DNA from 4 places in the Aromatoleum petrolei genome. Region 2 is predicted to be linked to each of the others. Evidence: predicted binding sites of a transcription regulator. Region 2 holds the regulator's gene; each other region holds the start of a gene.
The links. Region 2 encodes FNR, which switches genes on or off when oxygen is low (the NO sensors DNR and NnrR bind a similar motif). Its sites were predicted from a motif close to TTGANCTAGNTCAA; they were not measured.
Positions count from the first base shown of each region.

Region 1: a site for FNR is predicted at 5,311-5,324, ahead of ToN1_RS23345 (OmpW/AlkL family protein). Genes of this name have one in related genera too.
Region 3: a site for FNR is predicted at 3,170-3,183, ahead of ToN1_RS13965 (DUF2249 domain-containing protein). Genes of this name have one in related genera too.
Region 4: a site for FNR is predicted at 1,931-1,944, ahead of cobA (uroporphyrinogen-III C-methyltransferase). Genes of this name have one in related genera too.

Region 1 covers NZ_CP059560.1:5,099,201-5,106,641, reverse strand. The annotation lists gene ToN1_RS23385 (diguanylate cyclase) at 1-126, opposite strand, end outside; gene ToN1_RS23380 (ParD-like family protein) at 540-764, shown strand; gene map (type I methionyl aminopeptidase) at 764-1,591, shown strand; gene ToN1_RS23370 (methyltransferase family protein) at 1,634-2,179, opposite strand; gene ToN1_RS23365 (beta-ketoacyl-[acyl-carrier-protein] synthase family protein) at 2,213-3,466, opposite strand; gene ToN1_RS23360 (acyl carrier protein) at 3,470-3,712, opposite strand; gene ToN1_RS23355 (phosphatase PAP2 family protein) at 3,806-4,501, shown strand; gene ToN1_RS23350 (GNAT family N-acetyltransferase) at 4,530-5,036, opposite strand; gene ToN1_RS23345 (OmpW/AlkL family protein) at 5,420-6,097, shown strand; one part of gene prfB (peptide chain release factor 2) at 6,250-6,330, shown strand; one part of gene prfB (peptide chain release factor 2) at 6,332-7,354, shown strand; gene ToN1_RS23335 (hypothetical protein) at 7,376-7,441, shown strand, end outside.
Region 2 covers NZ_CP059560.1:3,951,526-3,958,966, reverse strand. The annotation lists gene ToN1_RS18030 (heavy metal translocating P-type ATPase) at 1-664, opposite strand, end outside; gene ToN1_RS18025 (MerR family DNA-binding protein) at 844-1,272, shown strand; gene ToN1_RS18020 (sulfite exporter TauE/SafE family protein) at 1,316-2,023, opposite strand; gene hemN (oxygen-independent coproporphyrinogen III oxidase) at 2,152-3,543, opposite strand; gene fnr (fumarate/nitrate reduction transcriptional regulator Fnr) at 3,677-4,417, shown strand; gene ToN1_RS18005 (hemerythrin domain-containing protein) at 4,457-4,987, opposite strand; gene ToN1_RS18000 (SirB2 family protein) at 4,984-5,382, opposite strand; gene ToN1_RS17995 (NnrS family protein) at 5,387-6,574, opposite strand; gene ToN1_RS17990 (Crp/Fnr family transcriptional regulator) at 6,714-7,400, shown strand.
Region 3 covers NZ_CP059560.1:3,058,526-3,065,966, reverse strand. The annotation lists gene ToN1_RS13970 (putative bifunctional diguanylate cyclase/phosphodiesterase) at 1-2,972, opposite strand, end outside; gene ToN1_RS13965 (DUF2249 domain-containing protein) at 3,291-3,635, shown strand; gene ToN1_RS13960 (B12-binding domain-containing radical SAM protein) at 3,680-5,101, opposite strand; gene ToN1_RS13955 (aminotransferase class I/II-fold pyridoxal phosphate-dependent enzyme) at 5,098-6,252, opposite strand; gene ToN1_RS13950 (glycosyltransferase family 9 protein) at 6,300-7,441, opposite strand, start outside.
Region 4 covers NZ_CP059560.1:1,591,743-1,599,183, reverse strand. The annotation lists gene ToN1_RS07385 (nitrite reductase) at 1-857, opposite strand, end outside; gene cobA (uroporphyrinogen-III C-methyltransferase) at 1,000-1,824, opposite strand; gene ToN1_RS07375 (c-type cytochrome) at 2,104-2,412, shown strand; gene ToN1_RS07370 (cytochrome D1 domain-containing protein) at 2,459-3,643, shown strand; gene ahbB (siroheme decarboxylase subunit beta) at 3,645-4,706, shown strand; gene ToN1_RS07360 (Lrp/AsnC family transcriptional regulator) at 4,703-5,185, shown strand; gene ahbB (siroheme decarboxylase subunit beta) at 5,185-5,691, shown strand; gene nirJ (heme d1 biosynthesis radical SAM protein NirJ) at 5,781-6,986, shown strand; gene ToN1_RS07345 (nitrite reductase) at 6,999-7,441, shown strand, end outside.

The DNA.
Region 1 (7,441 bases), 1.1 Mb from region 2:
CTTGAGTGTCGCCGCTGCCTGTATCCCGAGCTGATCCAGGCTTTCGCGCGCAAGCAAGTGAAGTTGCAAGTCGACAACGAAGATGATCGCGATCACAGCTGCGATCCAACGGTACGCGATCTTCATTCGTATCGCCTCGGCTGACGGGCCGTAGGGGGTGTCGAGGAGGTTTCGGGGAAGTGCAACGGAGACTGCACGCCGTGTCATGTCGGGCAATCAATTTCGCGGCGGACTCGATAATATCATCCAGCACTCTGAATCATTTCCGTACGACGAGCCACTGCCGAAAGCGGGCGCCTGGCGCGAGGCTAACCCAAGCCGGAGCTGATCACGCGGGCGCTGGGCCGGCACGAGGCCATGATGAGCAGCCAGATCGGAGGGACCCAGCCGGCCTGCAGGACGTTCTCGAATGCGAGCACACACACGATGTGGGAGGGCTGCCCACCGACTCGCGATCCCAGATTCCGGTAACTGAGGAACGGATCAGACTGCTGATGGTAATATACGGACCATATACACAACGTAGATAGGATAGCCCGGTGGGAATCGTCAAGATCTCGGAACAGATGCATGAGGCCCTGCGCCGGACCAGCGGCGCGCTCAGTCGCTCCATTAACAGCCAGGCCGAGCATTGGCTGCGCGTCGGGATGCTTGCGGAGCTCAACCCCACGCTGAGCTACCGAGAAATCTGCCAGCTGCTGATTCAGGAAGAAGAGGCACACGGAGCGCCCTCCCCGCTGACGAACCTTGGCAGGGCAGCCTGATGGCAAAGAAGCAGCAGATCCCGATTCGCTCGCAGGCGGAGATCGAATTGGCACGTCGAGCCGGCGCATTGGCCGCCGACGTCCTCCGCATGATCGGAGAGCACGTGCGGCCGGGCGTGACCACCGACGAACTCGACCGCATCTGCCACGACTACATCGTGAACGTTCAGCGAGCCATTCCGGCGAATATCGGCTATCACGGCTATCCGAAGACGATCTGCGCTTCGGCGAACCACGTCGTGTGCCACGGCATCCCGTCCGCAAAACGACTGACCAGCGGAGACATCCTCAACATCGACGTGGCCGTGGTCAAGGACGGCTGGTACGGCGACAGCAGCCGCATGTACTTCGTCGGAAAACCCGGCGTCCTCGCCCGGCGACTCGTGCGCACCACCTATGAAGCCATGCGCGCGGGCATCCTTGCCGTCCGTCCCGGTGCAACGCTCGGTGATATCGGCCACGCCATCCAGAGCGTCGCCCAGCGCGAAGGCTTTACCGTCGTTCGTGAATATTGCGGCCACGGCATCGGCGACGTGTACCACGACGAGCCACAAGTCCTCCACTATGGCCGGCCCGGAGCCGGCCTGACGCTGGAGCCCGGCATGGTGTTCACGATCGAACCGATGATCAACGCGGGGCGCCCCGAAACCCGCGAACTGGGTGACGGCTGGACCGTGGTGACCAAGGATCATTCGCTGTCGGCACAGTGGGAACACATGGTCGCCGTCACCGCAGAGGGATTCGAGATCCTCACCCCGTGGCCGGATGGGTACGGGGACTATCCGGCGATCGAGGCCGGTGCACCGATGCCGGCGCAGGCGCTTTGAGCGCCGCGACAAGGGCCCCCTCATCCGCACGGTTCCTGCCGATCAGAACAGCCACGGAATGAAGCGGCGCGTGCCCTGCATGTAGTCGATGTAGGCCTGGCCGAAATAGGCGACGCATTCCTTTTCATCGGCCAGCGCGGTCAGCAGCACGCAGGCGCTTCCGAAAAGGGCGAGCGCGAAGGCGGGCCAACCGGGGGCGCGGAAGAACATGCCCCAGTTCAGCGCGAGCAGCGCGCTGTACATCGGGTGGCGAATGAGGCCGAAGATGCCGCGCGTGACGAGCTCGGAGGTCTTTTCCCAGCTGTAGAGCGAGCCGTCGTCGCGACGGGTGGTGTCGCGCTTGCCCTCGCGGCGCAGGGCGATGAAGCCGAAGACCAGCGGGAGCAGGCTCAGTTGCAGCAGGGCTTCGGAAAGCAGTTGATCACCTGCCGGCTCGCGATTGAGTAGCGTCAGCGCGAGGATCGTCTCCCACGCGAAGAAGCGGTAGAAGCCGTGGCTGCCGGGATTGCGCAGCGGCTTGCGCGACAGCCATAGCAGGCCGGCGGTGCCGGTCAGCAGCAGCGGCAGATTTGAGATCGGCAGGCTCATCGGCGTTTCCGCGTGACGGCGGCTCTTCCCGTCTTATTGGCGGACAGCGCGGAAAACGAGGACGGCGTTGCTGCCGCCGAAGGCGAATGAATTCGAGAGTGCCGCTCGCACTGCGGCTCCGTGGCAGGCGCCGGTCAGGTGTTCGACGCCGGTGCAGGCGGGGTCGAGATTGCCGTCAAGGTTGATGGTGGGCGGCAATGTATCGTCGCGCAGCGCGAGTACGGAGGCGATCGCCTCGATGGCGCCCGCAGCGCCGAGCAGGTGACCGTGCATCGATTTGGTCGCGCTCACTGGCAGCGTTTTCGCCCGTTCGCCGAACACTGACTTGAGTGCAGCGATTTCGACCGGATCGCCTTCCGCGGTTGCGGTGCCATGGGCATTGACGTAGCCGACGTCGTCGGCGGCCAGTCCCGCGTCGGCAAGCGCCGCCTGCATGGCGCGGACCTGGCCGGCAGCTTCGGGGCGCACGAGGTGGCTGTGGTCGCAGCTTGCTCCGTAGCCGACGATCTCCCCGTGTATGCTTGCGCCGCGATCAAGCGCGTGATCCCAGTCCTCCAGGACCAGTGCCGCCCCGCCTTCGCCGAGAACCAGGCCGCGGCGATCGCTGGCGAAGGGGCGGCAGGCGGTGGGCGAGGTTTCCGCGTTGCCGGGGGCCATCACGCGCAGGGCTTCCCACGCACGCGCGACGCCGTAGGCTTGCGGCACGTCGGAGCCGCCGGTCACCATGACCGTCGCTTCGCCCGAGCGCACGCGCCGGAAGGCTTCGCCAATGGCGACGGCCGACGACGCGCAGGCGACGGTGTGGCTCGTGCTCGCGCCCCCCAATCCGAGCTGGATCGAGATGTGGGCATTGGCGGCGTTGTTCATGCCGAGCAGCACCGAGAGCGGTGACAGGCGTTCGCGGCCCCGCTGCCACAGTTCGCGATAGCCCTTTTCATAGGCAAGGGTGCCGCCGAGTGCAGTGCCCCAGGATACGCCCCAGTCGTCGCGCGATTCTTCACCGGCGCTGCGCGGGAGGCCGGCGGAGTCCCACGCGTCGAAGGCTGCCGCCATGCCGAGTTGTGCGAAGCGGTCCATCATCGCGGCCAGCGGCTTGCCGAGCACAGCATCGGCATCGAACGCCGGACATGCGACAAAGGGAATCGACAGCGGGCGCGGCTGATCGTCGGTGAGCAGATACCGGATCGCCGTTTCTCCGGCGCACAGGCGGCTGAAGAAATCCGCGAGATCGCCACCGAACGGGCTGACCAATCCGAGGCCCGTGATCGCAACCCGACGCCGGACCATGGTTCAGTGCGCGCCGGCGGCGGCGATCAGGCCGTCCATGGCCGCCACCATGTCGCCGACGCTTCTCGGGTTCTCGAGATCGCTCGGGACCTTGATTCCGAAGCGGTCTTCGAACGCGAACATCAGTTCGAGCATCATCAGCGAGTCGACCCCGAGGTCCACCAATAGCGCATCCGGAACGACCTTCTCGGATGCCACACCCAAGCGTTCGTCGAGAAATTCGCGAATAAGTGCAATTGAATTCATAGGGCGCGAATTTTATATGAAATCAAATGTTTCACCATAGGTGGCTCGGTCGTTTCAAGTGCGTTCGCGGATGTTTGGTACTATCCGCCGGCCATGACGACACTCTCCGCCACGCCGCTGGATGCTGCGCCCCGCTCCACCTGGTTCCGCCAGTTGGCGACCCGTTTCGCGACGCTCTGGCCCCTCAAGGCGGCGGGAACCATGATTTTCATGGTTTTGTTCTTCATGGGGTACTTCACGGTCCTGCGTGATCCCCTAACCGCTCCGACCATGATGCCGCGCGTTGCCGCAGACGCCTGGATCCCCTTTTCCGCGGCCGCATTCCCGATCTACGCAAGCCTGTGGGTGTACGTGTCGCTTCCCCCTGCCTTCATTGGCAGCCTGCGCCCGCTGCTCTGGTTCGGCGTGTGGATCTCCCTCCTGTGCGCGTTCTGCCTCGGCATTTACTGGGTGCTTCCGACCGCGGTGCCGTCTGCCGGCATCGATTGGTCTGAATACCCGCAACTCGCGATGATCAAGAATGTGGACACAGCCGGCAACGCCTGTCCGTCGCTGCACGTTGCATCGTCGGTATTCAGCGCGCTATGGCTCGAGCGAATCGCGCGCTCCGTGGGTGCGCCGGCATTGTTGCGCTGGGGAAATGCCCTGCTCTGCTTGGCAATCCTGTGGTCGACGATAGCCACCCGCCAGCACGTCGTGCTCGACGTGATTGCCGGCATCGTCGTCGGTCTGGCTTTCGCGCTGCCGTCCCTCCGGCATATCTCGCGGATGGCGCCGAAGTTCCTTTGAGTGTCGGGTCGCCGGGCGCAACCCCTGCTCAGGTGACGCCGGGCGGCGGATTGTCGAGCGGTTTCTGCCAGAACAGCGCGGTGCCGGCGCTTGCGTCGAGCGCGTAATCGCTGAACCCGAATTTCACGTACGCCGCCCGCGCAGCATCGTTGCCGCTGAGCACCTCCAGGGTGATCTTGCAGCATCCGCGCTCCTTGGCAACGGTTTCCACCGCCTCCAACAGAAGCTGACTCGCGCCACGTCCGCGGTATTCCGCGAGAATGACGAAATCGTGGATGTTGATGAGCGGTCTCGCGGCGAAGGTCGAGAGAGTCTCAAAGCAATTCGCCAACCCCATTGCGACGCCTTCCGCGAAGGCGATCAGGCTGAACGCATGTGGTTGGCGAGCAAGCGCCCCCACGACCCTATCCTTGACCGCTGTCGGCAATGCTTCCCCTCCACCCATCGGGTCGCGCGCATAGGCGTCGAGTAGCCTGACTATGGCGACGGCATGCTCGGAGTTATGATAATCGGCACGTATGACTTCGATGGACATGTGTATCTTCTTGAAGGTCCTGCTGGAGGAATCGTCATCTTACCTCGGCCGCATCGCCGCGTTCGCGGGTCGGTATTCAAACGGTGCGCGCATGCGCAATTTCTATACGGCGACGCGGAAAATATGGGTGCGGTTACCCACTAAAGATTTTTGGCTTAACGACGCCTTCAATCGGCAGCGATTGCCATATGGGTTTGCGAAGCGCTGGAATGGCCAGCAGGCCTCGATTGACGCGCTATGCGGCCGATAACACTGTGGCGAGCGTGGTTTTATTTTGATATTCGTCAAACCTCTGCCAAATATTTGTGCGGCGCACATAGCCACGACTGAAAAGTGGGTACTATGCCCCATAGTTCATTCGCGCCATGCAAGAGGAGTAGCTCATGAAAAAATCGCTCGTCATCGCATCCATGCTCGCCCTGGGCGCAGCAAGTCCGTTTGCGCACGCCTACAAGGCTGGCGACTTCGTTGTCCGCGCAGGTGCGGCGACGGTAAACCCGGAAATGGGGGGCTCCGATGTCTCATCGAGTGCCACAGGCAAGATCGCCGGTTCGAATGCCACCGTCAGCGACAACACGCAACTCGGCCTGACGTTCGGCTATATGCTGACCGACCACGTCGGCGTCGAACTGCTCGCCGCCACTCCCTTCAAGCACAGCGTCAGCGTCAAGGGACTGCCCGCAGGCCTCAACGGCAAGCTCGCTACCATCGAGCAACTGCCGCCGACGGTCACGCTGCAGTATTTCCCCATGGATTCCAGCTCGAAGTGGCAGCCATACGTGGGTGCCGGCATCAATTACACGACCTTCTTCAATGAAGATCTGACGGATGCCCGCAAGGCTCAAGGGTTTTCTCATCTCGATCGCGAGGACTCCTGGGGGCTCGCCCTGCAGGCCGGTATCGACTACATGCTGACCGACAAGATCGTGCTGAATGCGGCAGTTTGGCGTATCGGCATCGACAGCCATGCCACGGCGCGGCACCCCGCGCTCGGCAAGGTCAAGGTTAGTGTCGAGATCGATCCGTGGGTGTACATGGTCGGCGTCGGCTACAAGTTCTGATCCCGGCAGCGTCCGGGGCACTGGACGGCGACCTGCGGGTCGCCGTCTGCATTTCCGGCCCGCGCGAACGTCTTCCAATACGTAGCCAAGCGCGCGGAGTGATCCGATCGGGGTATACTCACGGGTTTCCCAGAATCGCCCGGAGCCCCGCCATGGAAGCCGAACGCATCAACGCTATCTCCCAGAAACTCGACGACCTGCAGGCCCGCGGTCGCGAACTTCGGAGGTATCTTTGACTACGACGAAAAGGCGTCGAAGCTCGAAGAAGTAACCCGCGCGCTGGAAGATCCGGCCGTGTGGAACAATGCCGAGAAAGCTCAGGACCTCGGCAAGGAAAAGCGTCAGTTGGAGGATGTCGTCGTCAATCTGCGCGACATCGAACAGTCGTCAATCGACCTCAAAGACCTGTTCGAACTCGCTCAGGCCGAGGACGACGAGGATACGTTGACGGCGGTTGAAGCCGACCTCGCCCCTCTCGAGGCGAAGGTGCACGCACTCGAATTCCGCCGGATGTTCTCGAATCCGATGGACCCGAACTCGTGCTTCATCGAAATCCAGGCGGGTGCGGGTGGCACCGAGGCCCAGGACTGGGCCGGAATGCTCGAGCGAATGTACCTGCGCTACTGCGAGCGCAAGGGCTTCGCTGTGGAACTGATGGAAGAGTCCGAGGGCGAAGTCGCCGGCATCAAGGGCGCCACGATCAAAGTCAGCGGTGAGTACGCCTACGGCTTCCTGCGTACCGAAACCGGCATCCACCGCCTCGTGCGCAAGAGCCCGTTCGACTCCAATGCGCGTCGCCACACCAGCTTCTCGTCGGTGTTCGTGTATCCGGAAGTCGATGATTCGATCGAGATCGACATCAATCCGGCCGACCTGCGCATCGACACCTATCGCGCTTCCGGCGCCGGCGGCCAGCACATCAACAAGACGGACTCCGCGGTGCGCATCACGCACGAACCGACGGGCGTCGTTGTGCAGTGCCAGAACGACCGCTCGCAGCACAAAAACAAGGCCGAAGCGATGTCCATGCTGAAGGCCCGCCTGTACGAGCTGGAACTGCGCAAGCGCCAGACCGAGCAGCAGAAGCTCGAAGACTCCAAGAGCGACATCGGATGGGGGCACCAGATCCGCTCCTACGTGCTCGACCAGTCGCGCATCAAGGATCTGCGTACGAACTACGAAGTCGGTAACACCCAGGCCGTGCTCGACGGCGACCTGGATGACTTCATCGCGGCGAGCCTCAAGCAGGGTGTCTGACGCAGTTTCGCAACGCGCTGCATGACGCTCGACTTCACCGACTCTCTCGCCCCGGGCGTCACCGCGGACGACGTGCCCGAATTGGGC
Region 2 (7,441 bases):
AGGTGCCGAGCACCACCAGCACATCCATGTTGGCCCCGCCCCCGCGCAGGGCGGACCAGGCACCGCGGTAGAAGCGCGCGCCGATCCAGAACTGCACCGGCGTGGCGAGCAGCAGCTGCAACCAGCGGGGAACGAGTTCGTGCGCACCTTCCCATTGCCCGCCGAACATCAGGGGCATCTGTGCCAGCAGCGGCAATGTGAGCAGCGCGGCGATCCAGAAGCGCCGCATGTCCGACTTCCACGTCTGCGCCTGCTGCAGGCGCTGCTGCTCGCGAGCGGCAATGCCCGTTTCCACCCCTTCGAAGCCCGCGCGACGCACGGCCGCGCGAATGGCCTCGGGAACGACGAGCCCCGGCTGGAAGCGCAGCGTCGCGCGTTCGGTCGCAAAATTCACCGTCGCATCGACACCCGGCAGCCGGTTGAGCACCTTCTCCAACCGAGTCGCGCACGCCGCACAGGTCATGCCCGTGATGGCCAGCTCCATCGTCGCCTGCGGCACATCGAAGCCTGCCTTGCGGATCGCCGCGATCACCTGCTCCGGTCCGCTGGCCGGATCGCTGAAACTCACACGCGCCTTTTCCGCTGCGAGATTGACCGAAGCGTCCACACCCGGCAAACGTTTCAGCACCTTTTCGATACGCGCCGCACACGCGGCGCAGGTCATTCCGGACACCGGCAACTCCAGTGTCGGGCTCTTCATTGTCGTTTCGGGAGCACTCATCTGCACCACTCCATTCGCCAGGTCGCGGATCCTCCCCGGATCCGCACAGCCCGTTCGCCGCTTGCGGAACGGAACGTCTGGTGGCAGTCTAAACCCCGTACCGAAGTACGGAGTCAACCCCCATGAGCCCCCCCATCAGTACCCTCACCATCGGTGCACTGGCGAAATCCGCCGAAGTCGGCGTCGAAACCGTGCGCTATTACCAGCGTCGCGGCCTGCTCGCGGCGAACGGCGCCCACCGGGGCGCGTTCCGCGTATACGGAATGGACGAAGTCGCTCGCCTGCGCTTCATCCGTCGCGCCCAAGCGCTCGGCTTCAGCCTCGACGAGGTCGCCGAGCTGCTCGCGCTGGACGAAGAAACAGACCGCGAACGGGCACGCGCGTTCGCCCAGGCGAAGATCGCGGATGTCGAGTCGCGCATCCGCCAGCTGGAGGAGATGCGCAGTGCGCTGCAGGGGCTCGTTTCCTGTTGCGAGCATACGGAGGCGCCCGCCCCCTGCCCGATCCTCCACACCCTCGCGAACGCCGCCGAACCCCCTGCACGCGAGTGAAGGCTCGCGCCCGGCCGAGCACACCGACGGTTCAACCGCGTCCTCACACCTCGCACACGACGCCGCGCCACAGCGCGCCGCCGAGGCTGGGTGCATGGAACAGCCCGAACACACCGAAGCCAAGCACGAGCATTCCGGCGACGAAGCGGACGCGGCGGTTGCGCGTGATGTCGCGGAAGCGCTTGAACACCATCCCCGCAAGCATCAGGTTGGGCAGGGTACCAAGCCCGAAGGCCAGCATCAGCCCCGCCCCGCGCCCTGCCGAACCGGTCACCAGCGCGGTCGTCAGCACGCTATAGACGAGGCCGCAGGGCAGGAATCCCCACAGCAGCCCCAGCGGCAAAGCCTGGCCGGCCGAACGGGCGGGGATGAAGCGTGTAGTGAAAGGTTGCACGCGTTTCCACAGCACGAGGCCGGCGCGTTCGACGGGCGCAAGCAGGCGTGTGAAGCCGGTCAAGTACAAGCCCAGGGCGACCAGCATCAGGTTCGCGAGCACGTACAGGCCCATCTGCACCGGCAGGATGTTCGAGAAAAGCATGCCGACCGTGCCGAGGGCACCGAGCGCACCGCCCAGCACCGTGTAGGTCGCGATCCGGCCGAGGTTGTAGGCGAGGTGCACTTGCCACTGGCGACCGGCCCGGCCAGGCAAGTTCACGGTGAGCGCGCCGACGATGCCACCACACATGCTGACGCAGTGCGTGCCTCCCAGAAGGCCGATCAGGAAGGCTGCGATGTAACCGGTTTCAGGCATGGCAACGATGGGAAAGACAGAAGAAGCCCGGGGCCGCGGCACCAAAAGAAACGGGCGCCTGAGGACGCCCGCACTGTATCACCTTCTCCTGCCCTGCACAGCCCGAGCCCGCGGGCTGCCGGCTCGGCTCAGATGACCTTCGAATAGCGCGCGCGCTCGCGATCGGCGCGCAGGTAGCGGTCGAACACCATTGCGATTCCCCGCACCAGAAGACGCCCCGGGGGCAGCACGCTGATCCACTTGTCGCTGACCTTCAGCAGCCCGGCTTCCTCCATCGCCTTGAGATCCTCGAGCTCGTCGGCGAAATACTCGTCGAACTTGATCAGGTGTGCGATCTCGATCGAGTCGATCGACAGCTCGAAATGGCACATCAGGGCCTGGATGATCGAGCGGCGCAGCAGGTCGTCGGCGGTGAGCTCGATGCCGCGCAGGACGGGCAGTTCGTCGCGATCGAGGGCATCGTAGTACTCGTCGAGCGTCTTCACGTTCTGCGAGTACACCGGACCGATCTTGCCGATCGCCGAGACGCCGAAGGCCAGCAGGTCGCACTCGGCCTGCGTCGAATAGCCCTGGAAATTCCGGTGCAGGCGCCCCTGGCGCTGCGCGATCGTCAGCTCGTCGTCCGGCTTCGCAAAGTGGTCCATGCCGATGTAGACATAGCCCGCCTCGGTCAGGCGGCGAATCGCCAGCTGCAGGATCTGCAGTTTGGTGTCGGACGTCGGCATGTCGTTGATCGCGATGCGCCGCTGCGGCTTGAACAGGCCCGGCAGGTGGGCGTAGCTGTACAGCGAGATGCGATCGGGCGACAGCTCCAGCACCTGTTCGAGCGTGCGGTTGAAGCTGATGATGTTCTGGCGCGGCAGGCCGTAGATCAGGTCCATGCTGATCGACTTGAAGCCGGTGGCACGGGCGGCGTCGATCACGAGCTTCGTTTCGTCGTAGCTCTGGATGCGATTGACCGCCTCCTGCACGTCCTCGTTGAAGTCCTGCACACCGACACTCATGCGGTTGAAGCCAAGGTCGGCCAGCAGCTTGACCGTATCGAAATCGACCTTGCGAGGATCGACCTCGATCGAGTATTCGCCGTTCGGCACCAGCGTGAAGCGCTTGCGCACCGAGTCCATGAGCTGGCGCAGCTCGTCGTGCGACAGGAAGGTCGGCGTGCCGCCGCCCAAGTGCAGCTGCGTGACCTGATGGCTGCCGCCCAGCGCGGCCGCCTGCATCTCGATTTCCTTATCGAGATATTTCAGGTACTTGGCCGAGCGCGCGTGATCCTTGGTGATGATCTTGTTGCACGCGCAGTAATAGCAGATCGTGTTACAGAAGGGGATGTGGAAGTATAATGAAAGCGGTTTACTCACGCCGCCCACACCGCGCTGCGCCAGCCAGTCCCGCAACGCACGGGCATCGAACGCTTCGACGAAGCGATCGGCCGTCGGGTAGGACGTGTAGCGCGGCCCGTTGATGTCGAACCGACGAATCAACTGCTGGTCGAAAACTAGGTCTTTCTGACTGGTCATGGTTGTATCGCTTGAGTGCATTCCGTACGATCTCAAAAAGCCGCAGTTTCGTGGTTGACGTGGATCAACGGTACATTCCGACGGGCGCCTGCCACTTCTCGGTCGTCGTAGAAGGAACAATATTATCGTGCAAATGAAGGCGACGGTGCCGATTACAGTTGCGAGTCTGAAGGTCGCATGCTCCCAGTGCAATCTGGTCGAGTTGTGCCTGCCGTTCGGGATGTCGGAATCGGAAATCGACCGTCTCGACGAACTCGTCGGCGCACGTCGCAAGATCAAGCGCCAGCAGCACCTGTATCGCGCGGGAGATCCTTTCGAGGCAATCTACGCGATCCGCGCCGGCTCGTTCAAGACCGACGTGCTGCTCGAGGACGGACGCGAACAGGTCACCGGGTTCCAGATGACCGGGGAAATGCTCGGACTCGACGGCATCAGCACCGAAGCCCATTCCTGCAACGCGATCGCGCTGGAAGACAGCGAGGTGTGCGTGATCGCCTACAGCAAGCTCGAGGAACTGTCGCGCGTGGTCGAGGGACTGCAGCTGCAGTTCCACAAAGTGATGAGCCGCGAAATCGTGCGCGACCATGGCGTGATGACCCTCCTTGGCTCGATGCGTGCGGAGGAGCGCCTGGCGGCCTTCCTGCTCAACATGTCCCAGCGTTTCACGGCACGCGGCTTTTCTCCGGCGGAGTTCCACCTCCGCATGACCCGCGAGGAGATCGGCTCCTATCTGGGCCTCAAGCTCGAGACGGTGTCACGTGCCTTTTCGAAGTTCCAGGACGAAGGGCTGATCGCGGTTCAGCAGAAGCACATCCGCATTCTGGACATCGTCGGCCTGAAACGGCTGATCCAGCACCCCACGCCGCGCCCCTGAAGGAGTTTTCCACCATCATACGTCCGCCGGCCGCGGGCGTTATTGACGCCGTCGCGCAGTCATCGTGCCGGACAGGGCGGCGATGTCTTCTTCGGACAGCAGCTTGCGCGCAATCGGCAGCAGTTCGCCTTCCTCGCGCTCAATGTGGCTGCGATAGGCGCCCGCAAACGCGTCGACGTCCGCAGCCGTGAGATCGGCCCCTTCTCCGGCGGCAATGCGCTCGAGACGTGCGCGCATCCGCGCCCAGCCGGCAAAGAGCTTCTGGTGATCGGCAAGGATCCAGTCGATGAGCGCGCCGAGTTCTGCACGCCGGGCCTCATCGGCACGCGCGCGCAGGACGGGGAAAAGGTCGTCCTCCTCGTCCTGATGATGCTTCACGGCGGCGACGTCGAAGTAACGCATAACGTTGACGGCCGCCTGCTGCGCCTGCTTGTCGGGACCATGCTCCGGCAGCCATGCGGCGAGCCGTGCCAGGGTCGCAAGCTGCGCCTGCAGGCGCTCATGGCAGGCCTCGAGCATCTCGAGAGGCGTCTCGAAACCGGGTGAAGAAGGGATCAGCGATTCGGTCATTGGAGAACTCCGGCAAACGCGAGGAATCCTGCCGGGTTCTTGCTCAGCGCCACCGACACGATCCATGAAAAGACAAGCAGGGCCGCGAGCAGCGCCATTACCCGGACGCGCATGTTGCGTCCCCAGCGCAGCGCGGTCGCCCCAAGAAGAATATAGCCGACAAGCGCGACAACCTTTGCGGTGACCCAAGGCGCGACCAAGGGGTACTGGCCGCTCATCGTCGCCAACGTGATCGCGCTGCCGAGAAACACAGTGTCGATCACATGCGGCAGAGTGCGCGTGACGCGGTGATCCACCAGGGGGCTACGCAGCATCATCCACACGCCCTGCAGCAGAAAGCCGCTGATGCTCAGAATCGCGCACAGGATGTGCAAGTGCTTGACCGTCAGGTACATGCGCTCAACCCGGGCGCCCGTCGCTGCGCGGCCGCCAGTAGATCGGCAGATAGCGCGTCGCCCAGGCGCCGAACACGCCCAGCCAACCTAGCACAGCCAGCAGCATGACGAGCGCCGACCAGCCTGTGGGGACGAGTTCGGCCGCGATCCGCACGACGACCACGGCTTCGAGACCGAGGAAAAGCCCCCAGGTCAGGCGATCTGCTGCGAGCTTGCGCCCCGAGTGCCCGAGCGTGACCCGCGACACCATCGCCATCAGGACGGACCCGAAGAATCCGACACCCAGCGCATGCAGTGGAGCCATGCCCAGGATGCTGTACCCCAGCAGCGACGCCACGCTCTGGATTGCGAAGAGCGTCAGCGCGATTCCCAGCCACAGAAACCCGATGTGGAGCATGCCCAGAAGGGGTACCTTCATCGCCGGCACCGGCCGCCACTGCCGTGACAGCCACAGGGCGGCAACGGCAGCGGGGACGTCGACGATCCAGCGCAGCGACAACCATCCCGCGACGTCGATCAGGGCATGCGTGACGCTGCCGCCGACGACCAGCACCATGACCCACAGCGGACGCACCATGACGTAGGAAGGGATCACGCTGCTGGAGAAGAAGGGCACCATGCGATGGCACACGCCGAAGAACACCGGCAGCAGCGAGCAGAACACCGCAAGCTCGATCGCGATGCGCGCCCAGACCGGATCGCCGCTCAGCGCAAAACTCAGCCAGGCAAGAACGGCCAACATGCCCGCGATCATTGCGTAGCACACGAGGCGGGCATGCAGCGCCTCGAGGTCGCCATGATGCGCGACCTGCCACAGGATGCGCTGCATCCCGCCCCATCCAGCGAGCACGAACACCAAGCCGCCCACGGCAACGCCCGGCACAACCATCCCCACGGTAACGAGCGCCCAACCGGCTGCGAGCAGGCGCCACGACCACAGCCAGCGGCCCTCCGCAATCTCGTCATATCCCTGCCAGCGTGGCATCGCGGTGAGGAGAAATCCGAACATGAAGAAGGGAAAAATGCCGCCCGTCACGAGCAGTGCGTGCATCCACCCCGGTGGAAAAACCCATCCGATCGCGGGCAGCAGCCCGGCGCGGGCGCCGAGTTCGGCAGCCCACAGCGCAAAGCTCACGAGAAGCATCACTCCGCCGGACAGGAACATTGCCCGGTGCGGCGCGACAAACAGCATGAAGGTGCTCGAGGTCGGCTTTGCCCCTCCCTGCGCCTTGTCCGTTGTCGCGCCCAGCGGAGACAGTCTCCGGGCCGCAGGGTCGCGGCCCGTGTTGGGTTGCGGGTTAGAATGCACAAGTTTCCCCACGGAGTCTGAAATGCCCAACCGTCCAGTCGATATCCCCACCGCGCTGCGCCAAGTTTCTTTCTTCGGCGAACTGACCGCAGAGGAGATCGACCGTGTTGCCCGCTTCACCCGCGAACGCCATCTCGAGAAGGGCGAAATCCTGTTCCAGCGCGGCGCCCCCGTGCACGGCTTCTACTACGTCGTTTCGGGTCAGATGAAGCTCGCCGTGTCGTCCGCTCAAGGCAACGAAAAGGTCGTCGAGATCATCAGCCCGATGCACACCTTCGGCGAGGCCGTGATGTTCCTCAACCGCCCGTACCCGGTGTTCGCCGAAGCCCTCAGCGCGACGCAATTGCTGCACATTGGCCAGGCGGTCGTGTCGGAACTCATCGACCAGGATCCGGGATTCGCACGCAAACTCCTCGCCGGCATGGCGATCCGACTGCATGGCATGATCCAGGACGTCGAGACCTACTCCCTGCGCTCGAGCATGCAGCGGGTGATCGGCTATCTGCTGCAGCAGGTCGATGGCGAGAGCGACGGCGCCTGCGACATCGCCCTGCCGACGAGCAAGCAGGTCATCGCCTCGCGGCTCAATCTGACCCCCGAAACGCTGTCGCGGATTTTTCACGACCTGTCCGAAGCCGGACTCATCACGGTACACGGTAAGCACATCTCCCTGCTGGACCCCGCCCGCCTGGCCCGCCATCAGGGCTGACCGGCACCCGCGGCGGGGCTTTCAGGGGATTCTCGGTGCGC
Region 3 (7,441 bases), 890 kb from region 2:
TCGCATCCCCGCTCGCGCAGGAAATCCGCCTGCGCCTGCGTCTCCACGCCTTCCGCAACCACCTTCAGGTCGAGGCTGTGCGCCATGTTGATGATGGCCTCCACCAGATGCACGTCATTGCGGTCCTCGGGGCAGTCGCGCACGAAGCTGCGGTCGATCTTCACGATATCGACCGGAAAGCGCTTCAGATACGACAAGGACGAGAATCCCGTGCCGAAGTCGTCGAGGGAATACGCAACCCCCTGATCCTTCAGCGCACGCATGCGCTTCTCGGTTGCACTGTTGGCGTCGACCATCACCGACTCGCAGATCTCTAGCGTCAACGCGCCCGACGCCACGGCATAGCTGTCCATCACCTCGGCGACCAGCTCGGGCAGGGCCGGGTCGCGGAACTGCACCCCCGAGACGTTCACCGCAAGATGCGACAGCGCATGGCCCATCTCGCGCCAGGCATGCATCTGGCGCACGGCCTCGCGCAACACCCACGCACCGATCGGCACGATCAGTCCGCTGTCCTCCGCCACCGGCACGAAGTCGGCGGGCGACACGGATCCCAGCTGCGGATGCGACCAGCGGATCAGCGCCTCGGCACCGAACAGCTCGCCGCTGGCGGCCGCGACGATGGGTTGGTATTCCAGCGTGAAGGCATCCCGCGCGAGCGCCGTGCGCAGGTCCGCCTCCATCTGCATGCGCTTGAGCGCATCGCATTGCATCTCGCGCGCATAGAAGTGGAAGCGGTTCTTGCCGTTCTGCTTCGACTTGTACATCGCGATGTCCGCGTTGCGCAGCAGGCTGTGGACGTCGTCGCCATCGTCGGGGAACACCGTGATTCCCATGCTGCCCGAGATCTGGTGGCGCGTGGCCGGCAGCGCGATCGGCTGCTCCAGAACGCCCAGCACCTTCTCCCCGACCGTGCGCAGATGCTCCGCGTCCTGCAGATCGCCTACCACGATCGTGAACTCGTCCCCGCCCAGGCGCGCCACGGTGTCCTGCTCGCGCACGCAGTCCTTCAGGCGGTGCGCGACCTCGACCAGCAGCTCGTCGCCGACGTCGTGGCCCAGCGTGTCGTTCACCCACTTGAAACCGTCGAGATCGAGGAACAGCAAGCCGACCTTGCTGCCATTGCGGCGCGCATGTGCGAGCGCACGATCGAGGCGGTCGTACAACAGGCTGCGGTTCGCGAGCCCGGTCAGCGCGTCGAAGTTGGCCTGGCGCCAGATCTCGTCCTCATGCTGCTTGCGCTCGGTGATGTCGCTGAACATCGCCACATATTCGACGACACCGTCCTCGTCCCCGCGCACCGCCGACACCGTCAGCCACTGCGGGTAGATTTCGCCGCTGCGACGCCGGTTCCAGACTTCCCCCTCCCACTCGCCGCAGCTCGCAAGCGCCGACCACATCGCCTCGTTGAAGGCCTCGTCCTGGCGTCCCGAGCCGAAGACCGTGGCCTTGCGCCCGATCACCGCTTCCGCCGCGTAACCCGTGATGCGGCAGAAAGCGGGATTCACCGACGTGATCGTACCCTCCGCGTCCATCGTCATGATGCCCTGGCTCGACGCCGAGAACACCACCATCGCCTCGCGCATGCGCGCCTCGGTGAGGCGCCGCGCCGTGACGTCCTCGACCGTGCCGACGCAGCGCGGAGGCTCACCCGGAAGCACGATGCGTTCGGCGATTTCGCGCACCCAGCGGACCTCCTCCCCCAGGAGCACCCGGTGCTCGATGTCGAAAGGCCGGCCCGCAAGCACGCGCTTCCATGCCCTGCGCACCATGCCGCGATCCTCGGGATGCACGGCGTCCAACAGCACCTGCCACGACAGCTGCAACTCGGCCGACAAGCCGAAAAGCCGTCGCGTCTCGGCGGACAACTCGAGCCTGGGCTCGCGCGGCAGATAGACCCAGCTGCCGACATGTGCAATCGCCTGCGCACGGTTCAGGTCCGCAGTGCGCTCCTCGACCAGCGTCTCCAGTTCGCTCTCGTGCGCCTTCAACTCCTCGAGCAGGCGCACCAGGCTCGCCGCAAGATCCCCGACCTCGTCGTTGCCGAAGCGCCCCGCGCCGAAGCCCTGCCGCGGCCGCCCTGTCAGCGCGACTTCGCGCGCCTCGCTGGCAAGCTCCTCGATGCGGCGCGTCTGCGCGCGCGCGAGCGCGTAGCTGCCTGCACCGACCAGCATGATCGCGACCAGGCCCCACGCCACATGCTCGGCGAGCAAGCGCTCGATGGGCCGTTCGAAGACATCGGCATCCATGCTCACGCTCACCTGCAAGGGCACCGACAGGGGCAAGCCCGCGCTCACCCCGTGCGCGCTCGTCACCAGCCGCGCCGGGTTGCCCGGAAAGGCACGCTGCACGACGACGCCCCCACCCGCGCTCAGCGCCACCTCCACCAGACCGTCGTCGTTCAGGTCGAACGGTGACCCCGTGCCATGCAACCACTGGCTGAGGTTCGCCTCGAACACCAGCGCCCCCTCGAAGGCTCCGGTGGCATTCACGAGGATGGGGGCCGCGATGCGCAGCACCGCATCCGGGCCGCTTTGCTCGATGGCGACATGCGTCTCGCCGCGCAGGACCTTCTCCGACAACCACGCCTCGCCGCGGAAACTCCGCGGTGCCTTGCGCGCCGCGACGGCGTCGCCGCGGTAATCGACCAGGACGAGGTTGTAGTCGACGGATGTCGGCAGCGTGTGGCGGGCGAGAAAGGGTCTCAGATAGGCATCGCGCCCTTGCGAGTCGAGCAGCGCATTCGACAGCAGGGGCTGTCCGGCAAGCGCGACCAGCTCGCGATGCGCCAGGTCCAGCGTGCGCTCGATACGCTCCGACACCGAGCTGGCGATCTGCGCGAGGTGCCCGGCGGCGATGCCGTGCACCAGCGTGCGCGCATTGAAATACGACAAGGCGGCCATCACGACCACGACCAGCGTGGTCAGCGCCGCACCGTACAGTGCATAGCGGCCGCGCAGGCCCAGGCGCATGCGTCTCGGCGCAGCGACACCCCCCATCGCCTCAGCTTTCCGCCGCCCGCAAGGACTCCGCCCAGGTCGCCTCATCCACTTTCCTGAATATGTTCTTGTTTTATTTAAAGATAACACATCGGAAAGAATCCTGTGCATCGTCATATCGCGGGCGTCCGTCCGTGTCCCTTCGCACTCGCGAGGACGGGGGTGAATTCTTGTTCTGGCTCAAGGCGCGGGGCACCTGCGCCCCCTACGATCGGAACCCTGCGGCACCCCCGTACTTGTTTCGTAAGCCATTCATATCGCCATCGCCGCCCCAACCCGGAGACCCGACTCATGAGCGAACTGCCCATCCTCGACAACACCGTCTTTCCCTTTGACGCCCGCGGCGTCGCCAAGCGCTTCCGCCACGCCGCGATCTTCGGCGCCCTCGAATCCCTCGAGGACGGCGAAACCATGCGCTTCGTGAACGACCACGACCCGCTGCCCCTCCTCAACCAGATCCAGCAGCGTTATGGCGCCCAGGTCGCGATCGCTTACGTTGCGCGCGAACCGGGCAACATCGTCATCGATTTCCGCATCCAGCTCGGCGCACGCGACCAGGAGCCCGCTCCGATCCCGGCATCCACCGGCGGCGGCTGCGGTGGTGGCGGTGGTGGCTGCGGCTGCTCCGGTCACTGACCTCCGCACGGGCCCGGCCCCACGCCGGGCCGGTGTGCAGATTTTCAGGCGCCGCGCATCAGGTAGGCCAACGCGCCGGGGGCACGCGCAAGCCCGGCCACCGACAGGTAGTGCCGCCAGTGGCGGGCGAGGTGGCGCGCGACGAACCCCGGGCTCAAATAGAACCTGCGGTAGAAACGGCGCTGCAGGGCCGCCAGCGCCACCGGCGGAATGAGGCTGCAGCTCGTCGCCGGCGTCAGGTAATGGTATTCGGCGCCGTGCGTGCGCGACTGCTGCGGCAGCTCGCCCCACAAGGGCACGTCCGGATACGGCCGGTAGATCTGCATCTGCAGGTAGTCCGGGCGGATGCGCCGCGCCAGCGCCAGCGTCGCCTCGGCGTCGGCCTCGGTCTCGTCCGGCATGCCGACCATGAACAGCGCCACCGAGCCGATACCGGCCCGATCCAGCCGCTCGAAGGCCGACTCGGTCGCGGCGATCCACCCCGCACCATCCGCAGTCTTGCCCAGGCGCTCGATCAAACGGGCCGAACCGCTGTCCACCCCCACCTTCAACAACACTGCTCCAGCCGCCGCTGCCGCCGCCACCCGCTCCTCGTCGAGCTCGTCGGGACGGGCATTCGCCATCCATGGGAGCCCCACGCCACGCCGTACCAGCTCGTCGGCCAACTGCAGGAAGCGCCCGCGATGCACCAGCAGGGAATCATCCTCGAAAGCGATCGCCTGCGCACCGGCGGCCTGCAGCACAAGCACCTCGTCGACAACATCGCCGACCGGGCGCACCCGCAGGTCGCGCCCGACGCTCTTGCGCACGATGGCGGTACAGTGGCGGCACGGTCGCGGACAGCCCCAGGCGGTGAGCACGTAGCCCCAGCGCGCCGCCGGCCGCCCACGCACCGGAAAGGGGAAGGCATATGTCTTCAGCGCATCGCGTCCGAAGCGCGGACGGGGCAGCGCGTGCGGAGCCTCCACGAGGGCGACCTCGCCCGCGTCCATGCGTCGGCGGCACTCCGCGCGCAGACCGGCAAGGTCCTCGCCCGCCAGCACGCGCAGCGCCAAGCGCGGCGCCTGCTCCTCGGGTTCGCCCGCCACGGCGAGATCGTAGGCCTCGTTCCAACCGCCGAAGCGCGTCCGTGCCACGTGCTGCACCTGCTGCCCGACCGCGATCGTGACGACGCCAGCCGCGCGCAGCGCCGCCGCCACGCGCACGGACTCCTCCAGGCACCACGTCACGGCGCGGATTACCGCGACCCGCGGCTTCAGCGCCAGCACGCGCGCAATGAAGGATTCGACGCGGAATTGCCCCAGCCAGCCGTCGAGCAACGGTACCGCAACCTGCAGCGCCTGCTCGAGGCCCGCCTGCACGTACATCAGGTCGAGCGCAGGATGCAGGTGACGCGGATGCCCCGTGTGACGCCCCGCCTCGCGATCAATGCGCAGCACGACGACCGGATGCTCCGTGCCGCTCATGCGAGTTCCTCCGCAATTCGCCGGAGAACGGCGACAGTGCGCCGCAGCCGCGCCTCCGACAATCCATCGTAAAGCGGAAGCAGGACCGCCTGCGCGGCGGCCCCCGCCGCTCCGGGACAGTCCGCGAAACCGAGCATCGCCGCGGTATCGTCCATCACCTCGCCACCAATGCCGAGGTCCAGACCGTGCCGTTGCGCCGCAGCGCGCAGGGCGCCGATATCGCCGTCGAAGCGCGCAACAAAATTGTAGAACGCCGGCCGGCCAAAATCGCTGCGCCGCTGGGCGACGAAGCGCGCCGGCAGATCGCGCGCAAGGGCCTCCCACTGCGCGTTGAGCCGCTTCTGCCGCGCTGTCACCCGCGCCAGCTTGCGCAGCCCCAGCCTCGCCTGGAAAGCGCTGAACGCGAGGGGCTTGCCGCGCACCCGGTCATGCGCTTGGCGGTAGAGCCGGTCGAACCCGCCGGCGCTACGCGCGGAAAACATCAGGCGCGCCGCAATCGCATAGGCGGGGCTGCGCACCGCAATCTCTTCGGCAAACTTGAGCAGCATCTTGCGCACCGGCAGCCATTCGCGTCGTTCGCGACCGGCCAGGCGCGCCCGGGCCGCCGCCGCCAGCGCTGCGTCCGCAGTCACCAAGACGCCGCCGCCGAACGCCGCCACCGCCTTCGTCGCCTCCAGGCTGAACAGCGCCGCGCTGCCGAAGCTCCCGGCCGGTCGGCCATCGATCGACGCACCGAACGCATGGGCGCAATCCTCGACCACCGCAAGCCCGTGCGCATCGGCCAGGGCGCAGATGCCGCGGATGTCGCACGGCGCACCGAGCAGGTGCACGACGAAGATCGCGCGCGTGCGCGGTCCGATACGCGCCGCCACACTCGCCACGGTCATGTTGAAGCTCGCCGGATCCACGTCCGCGGGCACCGGCACGATCCCGCGCGCACGAATCAGCGGCACCAGTTCGCCCAATGTGTAGGCGGGAATCACTAACTCGTCGCCCTCGCCGAGCCCGAGACCATCCAGGATCAGCCCGAGCGCATCGCGGCCGCTCGCAGTCGCAATGGCATGCGGCGCGCCGATCGCGTCGGCGAAGGCGCGTTCGAATGCCGACACCTGATCCGCCGCCGCATCCGCCGACACCCACGGCGTGCGCAAGGCGTCCGCCAGGTCCGCCCATTCCAGCCGAATGCGCCGACGCGGAATCACGCCCCGACCTCTGCCAGATGGTCGCTGTGCGCCGGGCGCGCGGCACGCGCATCGAGCACGCGGCACAGCGCGCCGAACACCTCCGCGACGGAAATCCGCTGCATGCACTGATTATCGGTGCAGCGCGTGCGCCGCTGATTGCCGGCATTCACGCACGGCGAGCAGGCGAGGCCGGCACTGATCACGGTCACCTCGCCGAGCGGCCGGAACAGCACCGGCGTCTCGGGGCCGAACAGGGCGATCACGGGCAGGGCCGTGACCGCAGCGAAGTGCGCCGGCCCCGAGTCGTTGCTGACGAGCGCGGCACCAAGCGTGAAGAGCGCCGGCAACTCGCCGAGGGCGAACTGCCCCGCGATATCCACGCAGCGGCGTTCGCCTACCTCGGCCGCGATTGCCGCCGTCGTCGCCCGGTCGTCCTCAGCGCCGATCAACAGCACGCGCACGTCCGCATGGCGCGCGAGCAGCGCGCGCACCAGCGCTACGAAGTGCCCCTGCGGCCAGCGCCGCTGCGGCAGCATCGCGCTTGCGTTCGCATTCACGAACACCAAACGCTCGCCACCCACCGGACCGCGCACCAGCCGGGCCAGCTTGTCGCGCACCGGCGCCAGTTCGTCCGCGCCCAACTCGCGCCGGCGCACCCGCGGCACCAGCATTGCTGCCGGCACACGCGGCGCGGGGGGCACGTCCTCGGCAAACAAGGCCTCCACCAGCATCAGGTAGTTCTGCGCCATGTGCAGTTGCGGGTTAAAGGCCAGCGGGTGCGTGTACAAGTCGCCGCGATACAGCCCCACTCCTTCGAAACGGTGGAACCCCGCACGTCGGCGCACCCCGGTCAGCAGGCACAGGGCCGCCGTCAGGCGCGAGAACAGTTCGAGGTCGACCAGCGCGTCGATGCCCGCCCGGCGCACGTCGCGCAGGAAACGCCAGGCATCCGCCGCCAGCATGCGCAGCGAACCCGTACGGATCACGAACACGCGCTCGGGCGGCACCGTGCCGGCGATCGCGAGGCTGTCGCGATTGTGCGCGAAGGTCAGGCAATACGCCTGCGCACCGCTGCGCGCCGTCAGCGCACGCATTGCCGGATCAGCAAGGACCATGCTGCCCGACTCGGCCAATTGCACGAAGAGCACGCGGCGCA
Region 4 (7,441 bases), 2.4 Mb from region 2:
CCGTTCATGATCACGAACTGCGGCGGCCAGTACGCGCCGGCGATCGCCAGCTTGTCCTCGTATCCCTTGAACTTCGACGTGTCCACCGAACGCGCTTCGAGACCGATGCGGATTTCGGCAACGTTGTCGGGCTTTTCCATCCACAGATCGATCATATTGACGCGGGCGTCGCGACCGATCACGAAGAGGTAGCGACCTGATGCCGAGATGCGGGAGATATGCACCGCATAACCGGTCTTGACGATATTGATGATCTTCTTCGTGTCGCCGTCGATCAGCGCCACTTCCCCACTGTCGCGCAGCGTGGTCGAGAAGATGTTGGAGATGTTGTAGTTGTTCATCTTCTTCTTCGGCCGCTGCTCGGGCGGAACGATGACCTTCCACGTCTGTTTCATGTCGGCCATGCCGAACTCCGGCGGGGTGGGCGCCGTCTGCTGGATATAGCGCGCCATCAGGTCGACTTCGTCGTCGGTGAGTTCGCCGGAGGTGCCCCAGTTTGGCATGCCTGCCGGCGATCCGTACTTGATGAAGACCTTCAGGTATTCGCTGCCGCGCGCCAACGTGATGTCGGGTGTAAGCGGCTTTCCGGTCGCGCCCTTGCGCAACACGCCGTGGCAGCCGGCACAGCGCTGGAAGTAGATGTTGCGGGCCTTGTCGAATTCGGCCTTGCTCATCTTGGGAGCGTCAGGGTTGCTGTCCTTGTACAGGTCCACATCGGCCAACGGCGAGCCGCCAGCCTGATACTTGGCCTCAGCCTCGCCGATGTGCTTTGGCTCTTCCGCAAAGGCCTGTGCGATGGCCAGCGGCATGCTGGCGAGGATGATTGCGCCGGACAGCCATTTACCTTGCTTACTCATTGCGATCTCCCTTCTGAAAGATGTCGTGTGGAAAGCCTTGCAGAAGCGAAGACTGATCCTCATCCGACTGCAAATCCTTAACCTCGATCAAATTGGGGTCTTAGTCAATACGTCTATGACGTGATCACTGTGCGCGGGCCGTTCAAGCCGTGAGCGCGAGTTCCTCGTGCTGCGAAATCTGGCCTAGGAGACCATGCAGTGAAACGATAGAGCCGACCATGATCAGCGCAGGTGACTTTATTCCGGCGCGCTTCACGGCTCCCGCAAGACGATCGACCCGGTCCGTAAGCGTGATCTGGCGACTGGTCGTGCCGGCGTGGACCACGGCGGCCGGCGTGTCGCGTGGAAGGCCGTGGGCGATGAGTTCGCAGCAGATGATGTCGAGTGCGCCCAGACCCATGTAGATGACCACCGTCTGATTTGGGCGTGCGAGTGCTGGCCAGTCCAGGTTCACGCTACCGTCCTTGAGATGGCCGGTCGTAAACACCACCGAGCGCGCGTGATCCCGATGGGTCAGGGGCATGCCCGTACAGGCAGAGATGCCGCAGGCGGCCGTGATGCCCGGCACGACCTCGCACGCGACGCCGTGGTCGACCAGTTCCTCCATCTCCTCGCCGCCGCGTCCGAACATGAAAGGGTCACCGCCCTTGAGCCGCACGACATCGACGCCGGAGCGTGCGAGTTCGACGAGAAGACCGTTGATCTGGTCCTGTGGCAGTGCATGGTTACCCGATTCCTTGCCCACGTATATAAGCCGTGCGTTGCGATTGACCAGTGCAAGGACGCCTTTGCCGACGAGATGGTCATAGACGACCACTTTCGCATGTTCGATCAGGCGCGCCGCCTTCAGTGTGAGCAGGTCCGGATCGCCGGGGCCGGCGCCGACCAGGTAGACCTTGCCGACGGAGCGGAATGCGTTGCCGACGCTGCACTGCCTCGGGTCGGTGACGCCGTTGTGCGTGCTCATGGGTGGCTCTCCAGGATGCCGCGTGGATCAGTGCCCGCGCGGCAGGTTCTTGTTGGCAAACAGCTGAATCGCGCCGACACTGTATCCCTACGTCTCGTCCGGGAAATTAACCGATATCAAGGATCGCAGAATGCCGTGCGCTTGATACTTGCCTCGCCGATTCTGATGCCGGTCCCTTTGATTCGGGAGCGTGGGATAAGGCGGGTGTGCCAATTTTCAGGAGTTCGCGGCGTGATGAGTTGGGTGTTCCGGACGATGACCTTCGCATTGGTGGTGTCGATGCCGACCATGCCCGCATTCGCTCAGCAGACGGCACCTCAGCCAGAGCGGGTGCGCGAATTGGTGCATCTGGTGCGCCAGGACTGCGGCTCCTGTCACGGACTCACGCTGCAGGGCGGATTGGGACCGGCGCTGACGGTGGCGGCCCTGCGCGAGAAGCCGCGCGACAGCCTTGTCGCCACCATCCTTGGCGGCCGCCCCGGCACGCCGATGCCGCCCTTCCGAGGCATCGTCGTGGAGGACGAGGCAGCGTGGATTGTCGAGCGACTTCAAGAAGGTTTTCCGGTAGATGCGGGTGCCGCGCGTTGAGCGGGGTTCCAGCATCCCTGCGTTTCGGATATGAGATGAGGGACCAATGCTGCATCTGATCGTGAAATACATGTGGTGGATTCCGGTAGTGGTGCTCTTGTCGGCATGTGCGACGCAGCCGCCGCTGCGTGGCACTGGCGACCTCGGGATCGTAATCGAGCGCGCGACGGGGCAGGTGCAGGTGATCGAGACATCCGGCCGCAGCTCGCTCGCGCAGGTTTCGGGACTCGGCGACCTCTCGCATGCGTCGGTCGTCTTTTCCCGCGACGGGCGATATGCCTATGTGTTCGGGCGCGACGGCGGGCTCACCAAGGTCGATCTGCTCACCGCCAGGATCGTCGGGCGCGTCGTGCAGGCGGGCAATTCGATCGGCGGGGCCGTCTCGCAGGATGGTCGCCTGGTGGTGGCGCAGAATTACGAACCCGGTGGGATCAAGGCCTTCGACGCCGACACGCTGGAACTCGTGGCCGACGTTCCGGCCGAATTCGGTTCGGAGGGCAAGCGCTCGAAAGTGGTCGGTCTCGCCGACTTGCCGGGCAATCGCTTCATCTATTCGCTCTTCGACGCGAACGAAATCCGCGTCACCGATCTCTCCGACCCGAGGAATCCGAAGACGGAGCGCTATCCGGCCGGAAAGCAGCCCTATGATGCCTTGGTCACCCCGGACGGCCGCTACTATATTGCGGGCCTGTTTGGTGAGGACGGCCTGTCCATGCTTGATCTCTGGCAGCCCGGGCAGGGCGTGCATACGATCCTGCCCGGCTACGGTCGCGGTGAACAGGCGCTGCCGGTGTACAAGATGCCGCATTTGCGCGGCTGGGCGGTCGCCGCCGGACGTGCCTATCTGCCGGCGATCGGCCGGCATGAGGTCCTCGTTGTCGAGCTCGGGAGCTGGAAGGAAGTTGCCCGCATTCCGGTGAAAAGCCAGCCCGTGTTCGTCATGGCGCGGCCGGACGGGCGCGAGGTGTGGGTGAATTTCGCCTTTCCGGACAACGGCTGGATGCAGGTCATCGACACCTTCACTAACCGGCTCGTAGATAGTTTCCAGCCGGGCCGCGCGATCCTGCATCTGGAATTCACGCCCAAGGGCGAGGCGGTATGGATCTCCGCGCGCGACGACAACAAGGTTGCGATATACGACACCCGCAGCCGTCAGAAGATCACTGAACTTCCCGCTGCCAGTCCGAGCGGAATTTTCTTTACCAGCCGCGCGTTCCGCACGGGGTTCTGATATGGGTTGTCATGGCGCACATGCGGTCGAACCCGAAGCGACGCAGATCCCCGTTACCGTAGCCGGTTCAAGCATCTTCCGCCTCCTCAACGACTTCCAGCGCGGTTTTCCGCTTGTAGATCGACCCTTTGCGGCGCTTGCGGCCGCATGTGGCCTGCGCGAAGACGAGGTGTTGGATGCACTTCACGCATGGCGGGCGTCGGGCGTCATCAGTCGCGTCGGCGCGGTGTTCGCTCCGCGCCGCATCGGCGCCAGCGCCTTGGCTGCACTCGCCGCACCGGCCGAAAGGCTCGAGGAGATCGCCGCTCGCGTCAGCGCGGTTGCCGAGGTCAATCACAATTACCAGCGCGAGCACGCGTACAACCTGTGGTTCGTCGTCACCGCGGCATCGTCGGGACGGTTGCAGGACATCGTCGCCGGCATTGAGCGGGACACGCGCTGTGGCGTGATCGTGTTGCCGTTGGAAGAGGAGTTCCACATCGATCTCGGCTTCGATCTGACTGGTGGCGGCGCGGCACGCGGGGGAAGCCGGGACGCGGTCATCTTGGCGCAGCCGATTGCGACGGAGGCTTGTGCGTTGCCGGGGCTGGAGCGCGAGCTGATGCGCGCGCTGCAGGACGGCCTGCCACTCGAGTCGCGTCCGTTCGATGCGTTGGGGCGCAGGGCCGGGATCAGCGAGGCGATGGTCATCGAATTGCTTGAGCGCTGGCTCGCCGAGGGCATCGTCAAGCGCTTCGGGATCGTCGTGCGCCATCACGAACTCGGTTTTCATGCCAACGCAATGTGCGTCTGGGACGTTCCGGACGAGGGGGTGAGCCGCGTCGGCCGCCTGCTCGCAGCCGAGCAGGCGGTCACGTTGTGCTATCGCCGCCGGCGTGTGCTGCCCGGCTGGCCTTACAATCTTTTCTGCATGATACATGGGCGTTCGCGCGAGGCCGTCCACGCGGCACGTGCCGACATTGCGGCGCGGCTCGGCCTCGACCGCTGGGCGCACGATGTGCTCTTCAGTTGCCGCCGCTTCAAGCAGCAGGGGGCCTGTTACCTGACGGACGCCAGTCGATGAGCGAGCGCCGCACTTCTCGCGCGACGTCTGTGGTGCTCGACAACATCGACCGCGCGCTGATCAACGCGCTGCAAGGCGATTTCCCGCTATCACAGCGACCGTTCGCCGACGTCGGGGCACGTCTTGGGCTCCCGGAGGAGGAGGTCCTCAGGCGTCTGCAGCGGCTCCTCGACGAGCGCGTGCTGACACGCTTCGGCCCCATGTTCCAGATCGAGCGCATCGGCGGGGCGTTCTGCCTTGCTGCGATGAGCATCCCCGAAGCGGACTTCGACCGTGTGGCCGCGCAGGTCAATGATTTTCCCGAAGTTGCGCACAACTACCGGCGCGAACACGCTCTCAACATGTGGTTCGTGCTCGCTACCGAGCGGCCCGACGGCATTGCCGACAGCGCGCGCCGCATCGAGGCGGCGACGGGGGTGCCCGTGTTCCTGTTTCCGAAGGAGCGCGAGTACTTCGTCGAAATGAAGCTGGAGGCGTGATGGCCAGGACCGCAGCAGACGAATTGGAGCGCCGCATCATCGTCGCGACCCAGGGAGGACTGCCCCTTGTGTCCGATCCTTGGGGTACGGTCGCGCGCGACCTCGGGATTACCCCGGAAGAACTGCTCGCGCAAATCCGGTCCATGCTCGATCGCGGTGTGATCCGGCGCATCGGCGCCGTGCCGAACCATTACGCCATCGGTTACACCGCCAACGGCATGAGCGTGTGGGATGTCGCCGACGGAACGATCGACGCCGTCGGTGAGTGGTTGGGTTCGCTTGCCGCCGTTACACATTGCTATCGCAGGCCGCGCAGCCTTCCTGACTGGCCCTACAACCTGTTCGCGATGCTCCACGGCCGCAGTCATGACGCCGTGCGTGCCGAACTCGAAGACATCGCTGCCCGGCTCGAGGCGCGCTTCCCGGGGGCTTGCCGTGCCCGCGACGTGCTGTTCTCGTCAGCGATCCTAAAAAAAACCGGCCTGCGCATCGCCGCATCGGGCTGATCCCCTCTGGCGGTTTCAGCCCGCTTGATGAGCGTCATTTCTGTGCCCGCATGTCCGCGCTCTAATGGCCGGGACCTCGGAGAGAAACCATGTTCCGCATCTCGAACTTCATTCGCGAACTCGACCACCCGACGCCCGTCGCGCCGCGCCGTAATCCGCCCGGCCCCGTCGTCATCTGGAACCTGATCCGACGCTGCAACCTCACCTGCAAGCACTGCTATTCGATCTCGGCCGACAAGGATTTCCCCGGCGAGCTGTCGACCGCCGATGTCTTCCGCGTCATGGACGACCTCAAGGCCTTCCGTGTGCCGGTGCTGATCCTCTCCGGTGGTGAGCCGCTGCTGCGGCCCGATATCTTCGAGATCGGCCGGCGTGCGAAGGGAATGGGCTTCTATGTCGGGCTGTCCAGTAACGGCACGCTGATCGACGAAGGCAATATCGACAAGATTGCCGATACCGGCTTCGACTATGTCGGGGTCAGCCTGGACGGTATCGGAGCAACGCACGACAAGTTCCGGCGCCTGGAAGGCGCCTTCGAGGCCTCGATGGCGGGCATTCGCCTGTGCCTCGCACGAGGCATCAAGGTCGGCGTGCGCTACACGATGACCGAGGACAACGCGTACGACCTGCCGGCGCTACTGCGCCTCGTCGAGGACGAAGGCATCGACAAGTTCTATTTCTCGCACCTCAACTACGCCGGCCGCGGCAACAAGCACCGCGCAGACGACGCCCGACACCAGACCACGCGCGACGCGATGGAGCTGCTTTTCGAAACCTGCCTCGACCTGCATCGGCGTGGTATCGAAAAGGACTTCGTCACCGGCAACAACGATGCCGACGGCGTCTATCTGCTGCACTGGGTCGCCCGACGCTTTCCGGAACATGTCGAGCATATTCGCGGCAAACTCGCGCAGTGGGGCGGCAACGCTAGCGGCGTGAACGTCGCCAACATCGACAACCTCGGCGTCGTCCATCCCGACACCATGTGGTGGCACGTGCCGCTCGGCAACGTCCGCGAGCGAAAGTTCTCGGAGATCTGGAGCGATCTTGCCAATCCGCTGATGGCAGGACTCAAGCAGCATCCGCGGACCCTGTCCGGACGCTGCGGTGCCTGCCGATACCTCGATATCTGCAACGGCAGCTCGCGCGTGCGGGCGCAGCAGATTACCGGCGACCCTTGGGCCGAGGATCCCGGCTGCTACCTGGACGACACCGAAATCGGCATTGCAGCGGGCGAGGTCGTCGGCGAGCGTGTCGTGACCACCCCTTTCGTTCCGCAGCGGCGCACCGCCTGATCCGGGGGCACCATGAAATCCATGCACGCGCTAGCGTCGCCCATCCGCCGCATCCTGATCCTGTCCGGTTTTCTCGTCGGCGCGGCGCTCGCGCTGCATGCTGCCGACTCTAAGGGAGAGGACGGCCCGGCAGCGCTCTATCGGCAGCACTGCGCCGCCTGTCACGGCCCCGACCGGCTCGGCGCCACCGGTCCCGCGCTGCTGCCTGAAAACCTCGCCCGCCTGCGCAAGGAGGAGGCGGCGACGGTGGTGCGCGACGGCCGCACTGCAACGCAGATGTTGCCCTTCGGCGCCCTGATCCCACAAGAGCAGATCGCCGCACTCGTGTCCTGGATATACACCCCCGTGGTTCCCGCGCCGAGCTGGAGCGAGGCCGACATCCGCGCCTCGCGCATCGCCCATGTCGATGCGGCCTCGCTCCCCGCTAAGCCGGTGTTCGATGCCGATCCGCTGAA